Regions from separate parts of the Micromonospora violae genome, predicted to be linked through region 2. Evidence: riboswitches for the same ligand, from Rfam matches in the RefSeq annotation. Region 2 holds a riboswitch; the other holds the start of a gene.
The links. Region 2 has a riboswitch for ZMP and ZTP ahead of EV382_RS00615 (bifunctional 5,10-methylenetetrahydrofolate dehydrogenase/5,10-methenyltetrahydrofolate cyclohydrolase). Riboswitches for the same ligand answer to the same signal wherever they lie in the genome.
Positions count from the first base shown of each region.

Region 1: it holds a riboswitch for ZMP and ZTP, as region 2 does, so the genes downstream of both, EV382_RS08070 (glycine hydroxymethyltransferase) here and EV382_RS00615 (bifunctional 5,10-methylenetetrahydrofolate dehydrogenase/5,10-methenyltetrahydrofolate cyclohydrolase) in region 2, are expected to answer to the same signal.

Region 1 is NZ_SHKK01000001.1:1,795,195-1,802,412, reverse strand. Features, by position in the region: gene EV382_RS08085 (DNA polymerase domain-containing protein) at 3-1,025, opposite strand; gene EV382_RS08080 (histidine phosphatase family protein) at 1,083-1,814, shown strand; gene EV382_RS08075 (NAD(P)H-hydrate dehydratase) at 1,798-2,667, shown strand; ZMP/ZTP riboswitch at 2,792-2,881, shown strand; gene EV382_RS08070 (glycine hydroxymethyltransferase) at 2,901-4,337, shown strand; gene EV382_RS08065 (hypothetical protein) at 4,501-4,761, opposite strand; gene EV382_RS08060 (aminotransferase-like domain-containing protein) at 4,829-6,157, opposite strand; gene EV382_RS08055 (alpha-hydroxy acid oxidase) at 6,154-7,218, opposite strand, start outside.
Region 2 is NZ_SHKK01000001.1:135,459-142,676, forward strand. Features, by position in the region: gene EV382_RS00595 (helix-turn-helix domain-containing protein) at 1-705, opposite strand, end outside; gene EV382_RS00600 (hypothetical protein) at 840-1,028, shown strand; gene EV382_RS00605 (hypothetical protein) at 1,025-1,204, shown strand; gene EV382_RS00610 (hypothetical protein) at 1,201-1,419, shown strand; gene EV382_RS00615 (bifunctional 5,10-methylenetetrahydrofolate dehydrogenase/5,10-methenyltetrahydrofolate cyclohydrolase) at 1,486-2,385, opposite strand; ZMP/ZTP riboswitch at 2,399-2,480, opposite strand; gene EV382_RS00620 (RNA polymerase sigma factor) at 2,623-3,192, shown strand; gene EV382_RS00625 (CU044_5270 family protein) at 3,209-4,174, shown strand; gene EV382_RS00630 (FAD-dependent monooxygenase) at 4,225-5,337, opposite strand; gene EV382_RS00635 (DUF2332 domain-containing protein) at 5,483-6,418, shown strand; gene EV382_RS00640 (MerR family transcriptional regulator) at 6,430-7,218, opposite strand, start outside.

The sequences.
Region 1 (7,218 bases), 1.7 Mb from region 2:
GCTCAGCGCTCCGGCGGGGCCTCCAGCCCGTCGCGGTCGGCCAACTCCAGCAGGGGTTGCAGCGAGTGCCGGTCGCCGTCCAGGCCGGCGTGCGGGTCACCGCGCTCGGCGAACCGGGCCGGCATGCTGAGCACGTCGAAGTCCTCCGGCCGGACCTGGTCCAACTCCGACCAGTCCAGCGGCGCGGAGACCAGCGCCGCCGGTGTCGGCCGGATCGAGTACGCCGAGGTCACCGTGTGGTCCCGGGCCATCTGGTTGTAGTCGACGAAGACCGGCCGGTCCCGCTGTTCGCGCCACCAGGTGGTGGTGACCAGGTCCGGTAGCCGACGCTGCATCTCCCGGCCCAGCGCGAGCACCGCCCGACGGCACTCCCCGAAGCTCCACCGCGGCTCGATCGACAGGTAGACGTGCAGACCCCGGCCGCCGGTGGTCTTCGGGTAGCCGGTCATGCCCAGCTCGGCGAGGAACGCCCGCACCTCGTGCGCCACCGGCACCACCTGCTCGAAACCGACCCCGGGCATCGGATCCAGGTCGATGCGCAGCTGGTCGGGGCGTTCCACGTCGGCGGCCGTGACCGGCCACGGGTGGAACCGCAGGGTGCCCAGGTTCGCCGCCCAGATCACCACGGCCAACTCGCTCGGCGCGACCTCGTCGGCGGTACGGCCACTGGGGAAGGTGATGTGCGCGGTCCGCACCCAGTCGGGCGCGCCCGCCGGCAGCCGCTTCTGGTAGAACGCGTCGCCCCGGTTGGTCTGCCGGGTGGCGATCGTCGCGCCCTCGAAGACACCGCGGGGCCAGCGTTCCAGCATGGTCGGCCGATCCCGCAGCGCGCGCAGGATGCCGTCACCCACCGCCAGGAAGTAGCGGACCACATCCAGCTTGGTCAGCCCACGCTCGGGGAAGTACGGCTTGTCGGGGCTGGAGACGCGGACCAGCCGCTCCCCCACCTGGATCTCCTCCACCGCCGTGGCCACGCCACCGAGGGTACGACGCCAGGGCGGGCGGGACGCCGACCGAGCGGACATCGGCATGGCGACCACCGGACACGGTTACCGACGGCGGCGCCCGGGTAGGGGGGCCGCATGGCGGAACTGGCAACCCTCTGGATCGTCCGGCACGGTGAGAGCACGGCGAACGTCGCGGCGACGCACGCCGAGGCGTCGGGGGCGGAGCTGATCGATCTGACGCACCGTGACGCCGACGTGCCGCTCTCCGCCACCGGCGAGGGTCAGGCTCGGGCGACCGGCCGGTGGCTGGCTGAGCTGCCGGACGCCACGCGCCCCGAGGTGGCGGTGGTGTCGCCGTACCTGCGGGCGGTGCAGACCGCGCGGCTGGCGCTGGCCGGCACCGACATCCCCGTGCACCGCGATGAGCGGCTGCGCGACCGGGAGCTGGGCATCCTCGACGGGTTGACCGGGCACGGGGTGCGGCGGCGCTACCCGGATGAAGCCGAGCGTCGGGCCCGGTTGGGCAAGTTCTACTACCGGCCGCCGGGCGGGGAGTCGTGGACGGACGTGGCGTTGCGGCTGCGGACGCTGCTCGGTGACCTGCGCCGTGACCACGAAGGCTGCCGGGTGCTGCTCTTCGGCCACGACGCGCTGGTCTTCCTCCTGCGCTACCTGGTCGAGGGGTTGACCGAGGATGAGCTGATGGCGCTCACCCGCCACGACGTGATCGCCAACTGCTCGATCACCCAGTGGTCGGCGGACGCCGAGAACCGACTGGCGCTCACCGCCTTCAACGACGTCGAGCACCTCCATCAGCAGGGTGCCCAGCCGACCAGGGAGGACGAGATCCATGCCGAGCCGGTCTGAGGTGAAGGTGATCACGCCCGGGTTGCTGCGGGACTGGGCGCTGCCGGTGCCGGTCGGTGGGAAGGAGAGCCGGGGCACCGTACTGGTGGTCGGTGGTTCCCGCTTCACGCCGGGCGCGGTGCTGCTCGCCGGGGTGGCCGCGTTGCGCGCCGGCGCCGGGGTGCTCCAACTCGCCGCCGCCGAGTCCACCGCCGCGACGCTGAGCATCCAGGTGCCCGAGGCGCTGGTGGTCGGTCTGCCCGAGACCGCCGACGGCGCGGTGGCCGCCGACCGCGACGGACAGCTCGGCGACCTGGTCGCGCAGGCCGATGTGGTGGCGCTCGGCCCCGGCCTGAAGGCGATCGACGAGACCAACCACCTGCTGGGCCTGGTCCTGGAGGCGGCCCGCCCGGACACCTCGCTGGTGCTCGACGCGTACGCCCTCGGTGCGCTCAGCCACGCACCGGACCTGCTGGTCGGCTCGGGTCGGCCCGTGGTGCTCACCCCCAACGTCACCGAGGCCGGCCACCTGCTCGGACGGGACCCGGGCGACGACCTGGACGCCGAGGCGGCCGAGGTGGCCGCCCGGTACGAGGCGGTCGTGTCGCTGTACGGGCACGTGGCCGCCCCGGACGGGCGGGGTTGGCGGGAGGAGAGCGGCGACGCCGGTCTGGGCACCTCCGGCAGCGGGGACGTGCTCGCCGGACTGCTGGCCGGGCTGCTGTCGCGGGGTGCCGACCCGGCACAGGCGGCCTGCTGGGGCTCGTTCGCGCACGCGGTGAGCGGTCAACGGCTGATCCCCCGCTACGGCCGGATCGGGTTCCTCGCTCGGGAGTTGCTCGACGAGATCCCCCGCACACTCGCCATGGTCTGAGGCGGACGGCCTGAGGCGCCCGCGTACACCGAAGGGCCCGGCACCCACGCCGGGCCTTTCGTCGAACCTCGGCGGAGCTCCGCTGGAGGGCGACCCGAACGGCCGGGCCCGGCCCGGTAGGATCGGCGCGGGCCGTTACTGGCGCGTGGGGATGGAGAACCATCGGGGAGCGGCCTCGTCACGTGGACGTTTGCCGAGCGCCTGGGCCTTCCCGCACGTCTGTTGGAGGTCGCATGTCCCGCAACGCCGAGTCCACCGCATTCCGGAGCGCCCTTGAGGTGATCCGGGCTGTCGAGCCGCGGGTCGCCGACGCCATCGGCGCCGAGCTGACCGACCAGCGAGAGTCGCTCAAGCTGATCGCCAGCGAGAACTACGCCTCCCCGGCGACCCTGCTGGCCATGGGCAACTGGTTCAGCGACAAGTACGCCGAGGGCACCGTCGGTCGCCGCTTCTACGCCGGCTGCCAGAACGTCGACACCGTCGAGGCGCTCGCCGCCGAGCACGCCCGGGAGCTGTTCGGGGCCGCACACGCGTACGTCCAGCCCCACTCCGGCATCGACGCCAACCTGGTCGCCTTCTGGGCGGTGCTGGCCGACCGGGTGGAGTCCCCCGCCCTGAAGAAGGCCCAGGTCCGCCAGGTCAACGACCTCACCGAGGCCGACTGGTTCGCGCTGCGCCGCGAGCTGGGCAACCAGCGGATGCTCGGCATGTCGCTGGACGCCGGCGGTCACCTCACCCACGGCTTCCGGCCGAACATCTCCGGCAAGATGTTCGACCAGCGCAGCTACGGCACCGACCCGGCGACCGGCCTGATCGACTACGACCGGGTGGCCGAGGTCGCCCGCGAGTTCAAGCCGCTGATCCTGGTGGGCGGCTACTCGGCGTACCCCCGGAAGGTGAACTTCCGGATCCTGCGCGAGATCGCCGACTCGGTCGGCGCCACCTTCATGGTCGACATGGCCCACTTCGCGGGCCTGGTGGCCGGCAAGGTGTTCACCGGCGACTTCGACCCGGTGCCGCACGCGCACATCGTCACGACCACCACGCACAAGTCGTTGCGCGGCCCGCGCGGCGGCATGGTGCTCTGCCAGCCGGAGCTGGCCGACCAGGTGGACCGGGGCTGCCCGATGGTGCTCGGCGGGCCGCTGCCGCACGTGATGGCCGCCAAGGCGGTCGCGCTCGCCGAGGCCCGCCGGCCCGACTTCGCCGACTACGCCCAGCGGATCGTGGACAACGCGCAGGCGCTCGCCGAGGGGCTGCTGCGCCGGGGGGCGAAGCTGGTCACCGGCGGCACCGACAACCACCTGGTGCTCATCGACGTGTCCGGTTACGGGCTCACCGGCCGGCAGGCCGAGCAGGCCCTGCTCGACTCGGGCATCGTCACCAACCGCAACTCGGTCCCACAGGACCCGAACGGCGCCTGGTACACCTCGGGCATCCGCATCGGCACCCCGGCGCTGACCACCCGGGGCCTCGGCACCGCCGAGATGGACCAGACCGCCGAGCTGATCCACACCGTGCTGACCCAGACCACCGCGGGCGTCAACGCCGACGGCACCCCGTCGAAGGCGAAGTACACCCTGGACGCGGGCCTGGCCGACAAGGTCGCCCGGCAGGCCACCGACCTGCTCGCCACGCACCCGCTCTACCCCTCGGTCGACCTGGGCTAGCCCTCGCCCCCGCCCCCGCGCGCCCCCGCCCCCGCTCCCGTCGATCATGGAGTTGTGGTGCCCGATCCGGGCTGGTGTGCGACTTTCGTCCACCACCACAACTCCATGATCGACGCGGGCACGGGGCGGGCAGGGGGCGGGCTAGGGGGGCGGGGCGGGGGGCTCAGGCCAGGGGGCGCTTGAGGTGGTAGCGGTGGACTTCGGTGCTGCCTTGGACGTTGTTGACGTCCTCGGCGGCGGAGACCAGCTCCCACCCCTCCCGGCCCACGCGGTTGAGATGCGCGATGGCGGTATCGCCGTAGGCGGTGATGTCCTTGCGCGACCCGTCCGGCGCGTACCAGACGAACGAGACATGGAAATTGCGGCCCTGTCCCTGATAGCGACGGACGAGCAGGGCGTACTCCCAGGCAACCATGCGGCCTATTATGACCGTCCACCCAGGACGGCGGCACGCGGGTCGTCGCGCATTGCCATCCGATGAACGCGGTGTGTCAACCTGCCCGGCGGGCCGTCTCATCGGTGATCAGCGCCGCGAGGCGATTCAGCCCGACGTCGATCTGGTCCGGGGTCACCGCGCTGACCGACAACCGCAACGCGTGGACCGGGGCGGTGTCGTCGTAGAAGTGTGCCATCGGCGTCCACAGCACCCCGTGGTCGCGCGCCGAACGGTCCAGCAACGCGTCGTCGACCGGGAACGGCACGGTCACCACCACGAAGAACCCGCCCGCCGGCACCGTCCAGCGCACCGCCGCCGCGCCGTCCGCCCCGGGCGGGAAACGCCGGGCCAGGCCGGCCACCAGGTGGCGCAGATTCCGGGTGTACGCGGACCGCTCCCGGGTGTTCGCGGCCACCAGGCTGCATCCGTGCTCCAGCAGCCGGCCACCGATCACCGCCTGGGCGATCGGTGACGTGTTCACCGTGACCATGCTCTTGATCATGGCGAGCTGGTCGGCGAGCGGGGCGACCCGCCCGCCCGGCCCGGCCACCCGCTGGTCGGCGACGACATACCCGACCCGCGCGCCGGGGAGCACCGTCTTGGCGAACGAGCCGAGATAGACGACCCGCCGCCCGGTGTCCAACGCCTTCAGGGTGGGCGGGCGCGGCCCGTCGTCGCTGTGGAACAGGCCGTACGGGTTGTCCTCCAGCAGCAGCAGGTCCTCCTGGGCGGCCAGCTCCAGCAGCCGCTGTCGATGGTCGGTGTCGATGCTGACCCCGGAGGGGTTGGCGAAGTCCGGCATCAGGTAGCAGGCACGTGGCCGCAGCCCCGCCGCCCGCGCCCGGCGCACCTGAGCGGTCAGGTCGGCCAGATCGACCCCGGACGACCCACCGGCGACCGGCCACACCGGCAGGTCCACCAGCCGGGCCGCCCCGGTCAGCCCGACGTACGTCGGGGCGACCGCGAGCAGCACATCCGTCGGCCCGGCCCGCAAGGCCCGCAGCACCAGGAACATCGCCTCCTGACAGCCGACGGTCACCACGACGTCCTCCGGGTCGACGGTGATCCCCTCGTCGACCGCGAGGTTGCGGGCGATCAGGTGGTGCACGATGCCCTTGGTCCGGCCGTACTGCAACAGCAGCCGTCGGGCCTGCTCCGGTCGGTGCCCCAGGTCGTCGACGAGGTGCCGGTGGAAGGTGTCCAGGTGCCGGTGCACCGCCGCGAGGTCGAAGAACTCCTCGTACGGCCGGCCGGCCGCCAGCGATACCGCCGTCGGGTAGCGCTCGGACACCTCGTTGAGGAAGTTCATCGAGGTCAGCGCCGGGTCGCCCAGCGCGGGGTGCAGGTCGGCGACGGTCAGGTCGACCGGTTCGGTGGCGGTCACTTGTCACCCACCCCGAGCGTGCGCAGTTCGCCGGCCGCCGCCAGATCGGCGCAGCCGGCCAGGGTGAGCGCGTCGGTCAGCTCGGCGACGAGCACCGTCAACGCGTCCCGGGCGGCCGACTCGCCGCCGACAGCGAGGGCCCAGAGCAGCGGCCGGCCGACCAGCACCGCGGCCGCGCCCAACGCCAGCGCCCGCAGCACGTCCGTGCCGCTGCGGACACCGCTGTCCAGCAGCACCTGGCAGCCGTCCCCGACCGCGTCGACGACCTCCGGCAGCATGGTGACGCTCGGCGGGGCGCCGTCCAGTTGCCGGCCGCCGTGGTTGGAGACGACCACCGCGTCCGCGCCGACGCGTACCGCCTCGATCGCGTCGCGCGGGTCGAGCAGCCCCTTGACCACCAGCGGAAGGTCGACCTGCTGGCGCAACCAGGCCAGGTCCGCCCAGCGCAGTGCCGGCGCGAACGACGCGGCGGTGTGCGCGGCGATCGCGGACTCCCCGGGCGAACCGGAGTGTGCCAGCGCGTCGCGGCCCTCGGGGAGGTTCGCGGCGACCACCTCGGGCGGCAGCCGGAACGCGTTGCGCAGGTCCCGGGGACGTCGGCCGAGCACCGGAACGTCGACGGTGACCACCAGCGCCCGAGCGCCGGCGGCCACGACCCGGTCCAGCAGGTCGCGGACGAGAGCCCGGTCGCGTAGCCAGTACAGCTGGAACCAGACGTCCGCGCCCGCCTCGGTGACCTCTTCGATGGGTGTGCTGCTCAGCGTGCTCGCCAGGTACGGGATCCCGGCCGCACCGGCCGCCGCCGCCAGCCCCACCTCCCCGTCCGGGTGCACCAGTCGCTGGTACGCCATCGGCGCCACCCCGACCGGCATGGCGTACCGGCGGCCGAGCAGGTCGGCGCTGAGGTCGACCGTGTCCACCCCCCGCAGCACCCGGGGCAGCACCGCGACCCGGTCCAGCGCGTGGCGGTTCGCGGCGAGGGTCACCTCGGATGCGCTGCCGCCGGCCAGGTAGTCCCACACGTCCGGCGGCAGCACGGCCCGGGCCCGCGCGGCGTAGTC
Region 2 (7,218 bases):
GATGTAGACGACTCCGGGTCCGCCCGCGAAGTTGAGGATGTGGAAGCTCGACACCATTGAGGCGTAGGCGCCCGCCCGGAACGGGATGACCTGAAGGGTGACGTTCCACCGCTTGCTGGCTTCGAGCAGTGCGGTCAGTTGCCCAGCCATGACGGCCGCTCCGCCTATTTGTCGGTGCAGTACCGCCTCGTCGAGCACGGCCAACAGTCGCAGCTTCCCTGTCGCGATCAGCTCTTGGCGTTGCATTCGGACGGCGACTCGACGCTCGACCGCCTCGGGTGAGGGCTCCAGCGCGTCCTCGCTGGTCAAGGCTCGGGCGTAGTCCTCTGTCTGGAGCAGCCCTGGGACGACCAGTGTCTCGAAGTTGTGTACCTCCTCGGCCGCCGACTCCAGGCCGATGTACTGGCGGTACGACGACGGCAGGTCGCCGTACTTGGCCCACCAGCCGCGCTGCTTGCCGGTCTTCGCCATCGACAGGAGCGTGTCGCGCAGTTCGGCATCGGTGACGCCGTAACGGTCGAGCAGGGCGTTGAGCGCGGGTGCCTTGATACCGACGCGTCCGGCCTCGATCCGCCGCAGGGTGCTTGCCGAGACCTCGATGACGTCAGCAGCCTGTTCGGCCGTGACGCTGGCCTCTTCGCGCACCCGGCGGAGCTGCGCGCCGAGCTGGAAGCGAACGAAGGTCGGACTCTCCATGGCGGTCATTGTGCCGCTAACGCTGCCGCCCAGGATCGCCGGACACGCCCAAGCGCTATGACCGGTGGTCGTTGACCACCTAAATATGCGCGCGCAAAATGAGCGGGCAATCGAGGGTCCAAGGAGGATCGTCGGGAGGTCTGATGCCGGATCGGGTGCCGTACGACGACTACCTGCTGGCGGTGGCGCTGACCTTGGCTCGGCGGCATCGGCCGGTCTGGTCCTGGCAGCGGTGGCGGTGGATCTGCCGATGTGGGGCCGACCTGCCGTGCCGAGCCCGGCACCGCATCCCGATCCGGCGAGGCCACTGGCCAGGGGAGGAGCAGGAGTGACCGAGGATCAGGTCGGACGAATCTTGTCCGTGCACCTGCCCGGCGTCGACGGGCTCTGCGCCGGCTGTCGCTGGTGGTGGGCGCGGCTGGCCCCGTACCCCTGTTATCAGGCGGATTGGACGGCCCGCTGGCACGCCCGGTCGGTCACCCGCCGCTTCCTGGATGGCAAGCCGTGACCACCCACGGCCCGGTCCTTCCGGTGTGGACCTGCGGCGGTTGCAGTGCCCCTTGGCCCTGCCGGACCCGCCGCACCGAGCTGCGTGCCGAGTTCGAGGGCGCGCCCGTGTCACTGGGCCTCTACATGGGGTCCTACCTGGTCTGGGCGGCCGAGGACCTGACCTGGGTGCCCGCCGGGCTGCTGCACCAGCGTTTCCTCGGCTGGGTCCGGTGAGTCACGTGATGTTGAGTAGTTGTGGACGACCGGGCTACTCAGCATCACGTGACCTGGGTGACCGGGTTACTGGTTTGCGCGTTCGGCGGCGCGTACGGCGTTGCGGAACAGCATCGCGACGGTGGTCGGGCCAACCCCGCCGACCCGGGGCGTGATCGCGCCGGCGACCTCGGCGCACGCCTCGTCCACGTCCGGCAGCAACCGCCGCCCGTCGTAGCGCACGCCGGCGCCGATGACCACAGCGCCGGGCTTGACGTGCTCCGGCTGCACGATCCCGGGTACGCCGGCGGCGGCGACGAGGATGTCGGCGCGGCGGGTGTAGCGGTCCCAGTCAGGCACCCCGGTGTGGACGACGGTGACGGCGGCGTTGGCGGTGGGGCGCTTCTGGGCGAGCAGCATCGCCAACGGGCGGCCGAGGGTGGCGCCCCGGCCGAGGATGACGACCTCGCGGCCGGCGACGGGGATCTCGTAGTGCGCCAGGAGGGCTTCGATGCCGGCGGGGGTGCACGGCAGCGGGCCGGGCAGGCCGACGGCGAGACGCCCCATGTTGAGCGGGTGCATGCCGTCGACGTCCTTGTCCGGGTCGATGGTCTGCAGCGCCGCGTCGTAGTCCAGGTGCCCCGGTACGGGGTACTGCACGAGCAGTCCGTGCACGGCCGGATCGTTGTTGAATCGGGCGATGGCCTGGTGCAGGTCATCCTGGGTGGCGGTGGCCGGCAGGTGTACGTGCGGGGAGGCGAACCCGAGCGCGGCGGCCTGCCGCTGCTTGATGGCGATGTAACCGGCGCTGGCGTCGTCGTCGCCGACGAGGATGGTGGCGAGGCTCGGTGTGATCCCGCGGTCGCGCAGGCGGGTGGCGGCGTCGCGGATTTCGGCCAGGACGGCTTCGGCGACGGGTGCGCCCGGCAGGAGTCGGGCCGTACCCGACGGGGTGTGCTGCTCGACGGATGGGCTGGTCGTGGTCATGATGGTTCCTCGACGCAGGCGCCCAGGCGGTCGACGCCCGCGAGAGGCTCCCCGATGGTTTCACCATCCCCGTGCCGCCAGTCGCCGGTGCTTCGATAATGCCGCATCACCAGGGCGACTGCCCAACCGGACCCGCAGCGCCACCGTCCGGGCGGGGCAGACGTGTCGGATGGGTCGGTAACACCCGCGCCGCCCCGTACGAAGAAGAGGTGTGAAGGCGACGAGGGGGGACGGCCCGTGACTGAGCCGAGCCAAGCCGATGGTGACATTTCCGGCATCGGAGCCGACCCGGTGGCCTTCGAGGTCTTCTACCGGCGACACCTGGAAGCGGTGGGGCGGTTCGTGGCACGGCGGGTCGACGACCCGCACCTCGCCGCCGACCTCACCGCCGACGTGTTCCTGGCGGTGATCGAGTCGGCGGCCGGCTACCGGCCCGACCGGGGCAGTCAGATCGGCTGGCTGTACGGGGTGGCCCGCAACGTCATCGGCGACGAGCGGCGTCGGGCGGCCCAACGGCTGCGGGTGACCGGTCGTCTGGCCGGACGACGAGACCTCAGCCCTGATGACATCGCCCGCATCGAGGAGCGCATCGACGCCGAGTCGGCGGCCCGCCGCACCCATCGGGCGCTGAGCGACCTACCCGAGGGCACCCGAACGCTCGTCGAACTCGTCGCCGTGGACGGCCTCACCGTCGCGGAGGCGGCCACCGTGCTCGGGATGTCACCGGTCGCCGCCCGGGTCCGCCTGCATCGTGCCCGCCGCGTCGTCCGCGCCGTGCTCGCCCGCCCGGTCACCACCCTCGCCTGATCAGACGGAGATGACGATGAACGAAATCGAACGGTCGCCGCAGGGTTTCGAGGAGCAACTGCTCAGGGATCTGACCGCACACGTCGCCGCGCGGGCCGAGACGGCTTCGGCGGCCCGTCCGGCCGGACGTCGTACCCGGTTCCTGCGTGGTTGGCGTATCGCCGGGGCGTTCGGGTTGGCGGTCACGCTCACCGCCGGCGCGCTGGCGGTGCAGACCATGAGGCTGGGCGATCAGCGACCACCCACGGCCAACGCGTCGGAGATCTTCCACCTGGCGGCCGACGCAGCCCGGCAGCAGCCCGAGCTCACCGCCCGGCCCGACCAGTACGTCTTCACGGAATCCCTGGCCACGATCCGGGAGTTTCCGGACAGCGGCCCGTATCAGACCATCCGGAACCAGCTGTGGCAGTCGGCCGGGGGAGTCGCGTACACGCAGGCACGCTACCGACCGGAGGCCGAGCCGAACGGGTGGGGCGAGCTGAAGGTGCTCCGCGTGCGCGATTCCGCCTATCCCTGGAAGGAACTCGACGTATTCCAGCCGCCCGCCTACCACGGGGGTCTGCCCACCGATCCGGACGAGTTGCTTCGTTACCTCCGGGAGCACCCGGTCGAGCTGCACCTTGCCGAAGGCGCCGACGAGGAGGCCGTCTACGGGGACGAGAGCATGGTGTACACCACGGCGCGGTCGATGCTGCGCGGCTACGTGCCGCCCCGAGCGCTCGCGGCGCTGTTCGAACTGCTGGCACGGGAGCCCGGAGCGGTCGTCATCTCCGGCGACGTGGTGGACGCCGCCGGCCGGCACGGAGTGGCGATCCGGATGCCCGGCGTGATCGGTGGGAACCAGGACTTCCTCTTCGACCGGGACACCCACGTCTTCCTCGGCACCCGGGGGACGGTGGTGCGTAACGGCAAGGAAACCCTGTTCGACGCTGTGGCGCTCCTCCGCATCGCCATCGTGGACCGGCCCGGCCAGCTGCCCTGAGTGGTGCGGGGCAGGTCCCCGCCGAGCCGGCCCCGCGCCGCTCGGACCGGTCAGGGCTGGGCGAACAGGGGGCCGTAGTTGGAGCGGAACATCTGCTCGCCGAGGCGGCGCATCACCACGTCGCGCAGCGCGGGCGGAAGCCCGGTCGCCTTGTCGCGGCGGTGGGTCTGACTGAGCACCCAGTTCGTACGCGGGCGTCGCCGCACCTCGTAGCCGCGCAACGCCTCGGCGACGGAATCAGCGGTGACCAACGACGACGCGAGCACGACCGCGTCCTCCAGGGCCATCGCCGCCCCCTGGGCCATGTTCGGCGAGGTGGCGTGGGCGGCATCGCCGACCAGCAGCACCGGCCCTCGGGACCAGGAGTCGAGGACGACCTCCTGGTTCGGTCCGGCGTGCAGGGTGCGGTCGTCGTAGTCGAGGGCCTTGAGCATGGTGGCCACCGGCTCGGTGAACGTCGCGCCCAGCTCATCGCGCCAGTCGGGCCGGTCGGCCACCGGGCCGTCGTTGTAGTAGCAGTACACCTGATCGGCGCTGATCGGGATGGTCAGGAACTGCTTGCCGCGCCCCAACTGCACCGACCAGACCGGCTCGTCGTCGACGCGGGGAGCCACCCACCGGTACGCGTACTGGCCGAGGTCCCGGGCGGCCTGGCCGTCGAAGGTGAGCCGGCGAACCGTCGAGTTCACCCCGTCCGCGCCGAGCACCAGGTCGTACCGTCCGGTGCTGCCGTCGTCGAACTCGACGGCGACCTGGTCGCCCTCCTGAACGAGCGCGACCGGTTGGCGGCCCCAACGGATCGGGGCGTCGCCGACCCCGTCGAGCAGGGCCCGGTGCAGTTGGGCCCGGGGCAACGACACGCACGGCCCGACGCCCTGCCACAGCGTGGCCACGTCGATGTCGAAGAGGCGACGCCCGCGCTGGTTGGCGCTGCGCTGCCGGGTGATCTCCACGGCGACGTCGGCGACCGACTCCCGCAGACCGAGGACGTCGAGCATCCGGGTCGCGTTGCCGGTGAGGTAGATGCCGGTGCCGGAGTCGGTCGGCCCGGGCGCCCGCTCGACCACGTCGACAGTCGCGCCCCAGCCGCGCAACGCGGCCACCGTCGCCAGTCCGGCGACACCACCGCCGACGATCAGTACCCGAATACCGTCACCCTGCACGACACGTACCTCCCCGTTGCCCCTGCCCGCACCCCGCTGAGCTGCTGCTCAACGCTCGGGCCGACGCAGCACTCTACGAGGCCGGTGAGTCAGCACACCGAAATGGGGGCTGAAATGTCGAGGAATGGGCTGCGACGATGGGGCCATGACGACCGCTGGGGCGTACGCCGAGTTCGGCAGCCGTGAGGCGCGCGGCGCGTCACCCACGTACGAGCGCCTGTCGCAGGCCGTCGCCCGCGACGACGGCCTGCTCGCCCTGCTCGATGGGCTGCCGCCGGCCAAGCGGCAGCCGAATCTGCTGTTCGGTGTCGTCCGCTGGCTCGGTGGCCCGGTCGACGACCCGGTCGCCTTCCACGACTACGTGGTGACGCACTGGCCCGCCGTCGAGGCGGAGCTGCTCACCCGGGCCACCCAGACGAACGAGGCGGGTCGGTGCGCGGTCCTGTTGCCACTGCTGGCCGCGCTGCCGCAGCCTCTCGCCCTGTTGGAGGTCGGCGCGTCGGCCGGCCTGTGCCTCTACCCCGACCGGTACGCCTACCGCTACGGCGACCAGCAGGTCGGCTCCGGTGAGCCGATTCTCGACTGCGCGGCCGTGGGGTTGGTGCCGCCGGCCCGCGTACCCCAGGTGGTGTGGCGGGCCGGCCTGGACCTCAACCCGCTCGACGTGACCGACCCCGACGACGTGTCCTGGTTGGACGCGCTGATCTGGCCGGAGCACGCGCACCGGCGGGCCCGGCTGCGGGCCGCGGTGACGGTCGCCGCGGCCGATCCGCCGCTGCTGGTCCGCGGCGACCTGGTGGACGACCTGCCGGCGCTGGCCGCGCGGGCGCCGACCGACGCGACGCTGGTGGTCTTCCACACGTCCGTGCTCTACCAGGTGCCGCTGGCACGCCGGGAGGCGTTCGTCCGGCTGGTCCGTGGGCTGCCGGGGCACTGGATCGCGAACGAGGGACCGGAGGTGCTCCGGTACGACGGACTGCCCGACCCGCCGAACGATGCCCTGCACAACGTCCTCGCCCTGGACGGAAAGCCACTGGCCTGGGCCCGGGGCCACGGCCAGGAGATGACCTGGTTCGGCTGACGCCGGTCAGCTCAACGAGCCGGTTCGGGCATCCGGGCGCGCAGGGCTCGGATGAACCAGTCCACCGCCGGCACGGTCGGCTCGCCGGTCGACCAGCCGTTGAGCACCGCCAACAGGTCGAGGTAGCGGTCCCGGCGGGGGTCGTTGGCCGGAACCAGCCGGTCGAGCAACCGCTGGCGCACGTCGGCGTCGCCCGAGTGACAGTGCAGGCTCGCGTACCGGCTGGTGACGGCCGCCACCACCGGATCGGCGTCCGGGCTGGTCGGGTCGAGACCGGCCGCGAGGGCGGGGGCGACCGCATCCCGGACCACCGCGACGGCGTCCGGGCGGGGCAGGCCCGGAACGTCGTGGTCGGCGCCGTGCTGCCGCGCCAACCGTCGCATCCGGGCCTGGAAGTCCGGCTCCGGGCACAGTTCAGCCAGCTCCAGCCACGCCTCGACCTGCTCGGTGCCGGGGTCGTCGGGAAGCTCCGGTGTCAACGAGACGACCACGCCCCGGTACGCGGGCTGGTCGCCGAGGCCGGCGAAGACGCCGTCCAGGAAGTCCGCCACCAACTGCCCGCGTTCACGCGCGCTGAGCCGGGCCAACCGGTGCAACTCGTCCACCTCAGCCAGGCTCGACCCGCGCCCTGCCGCCACGGTGAGCACCGCCTGACGCAGCCGCAGCACCCGGATCTGCACCGCCAACGCCTCGGCGTGCGCGGCGGCCACCTCGTGCAGCGGCACCCCGTGGTCCACCACCCGCCGGATGGTGGCCAGGTCCAAGCCCAGCTCACGCAGCGTCCGGACCAGCTCCAGCCG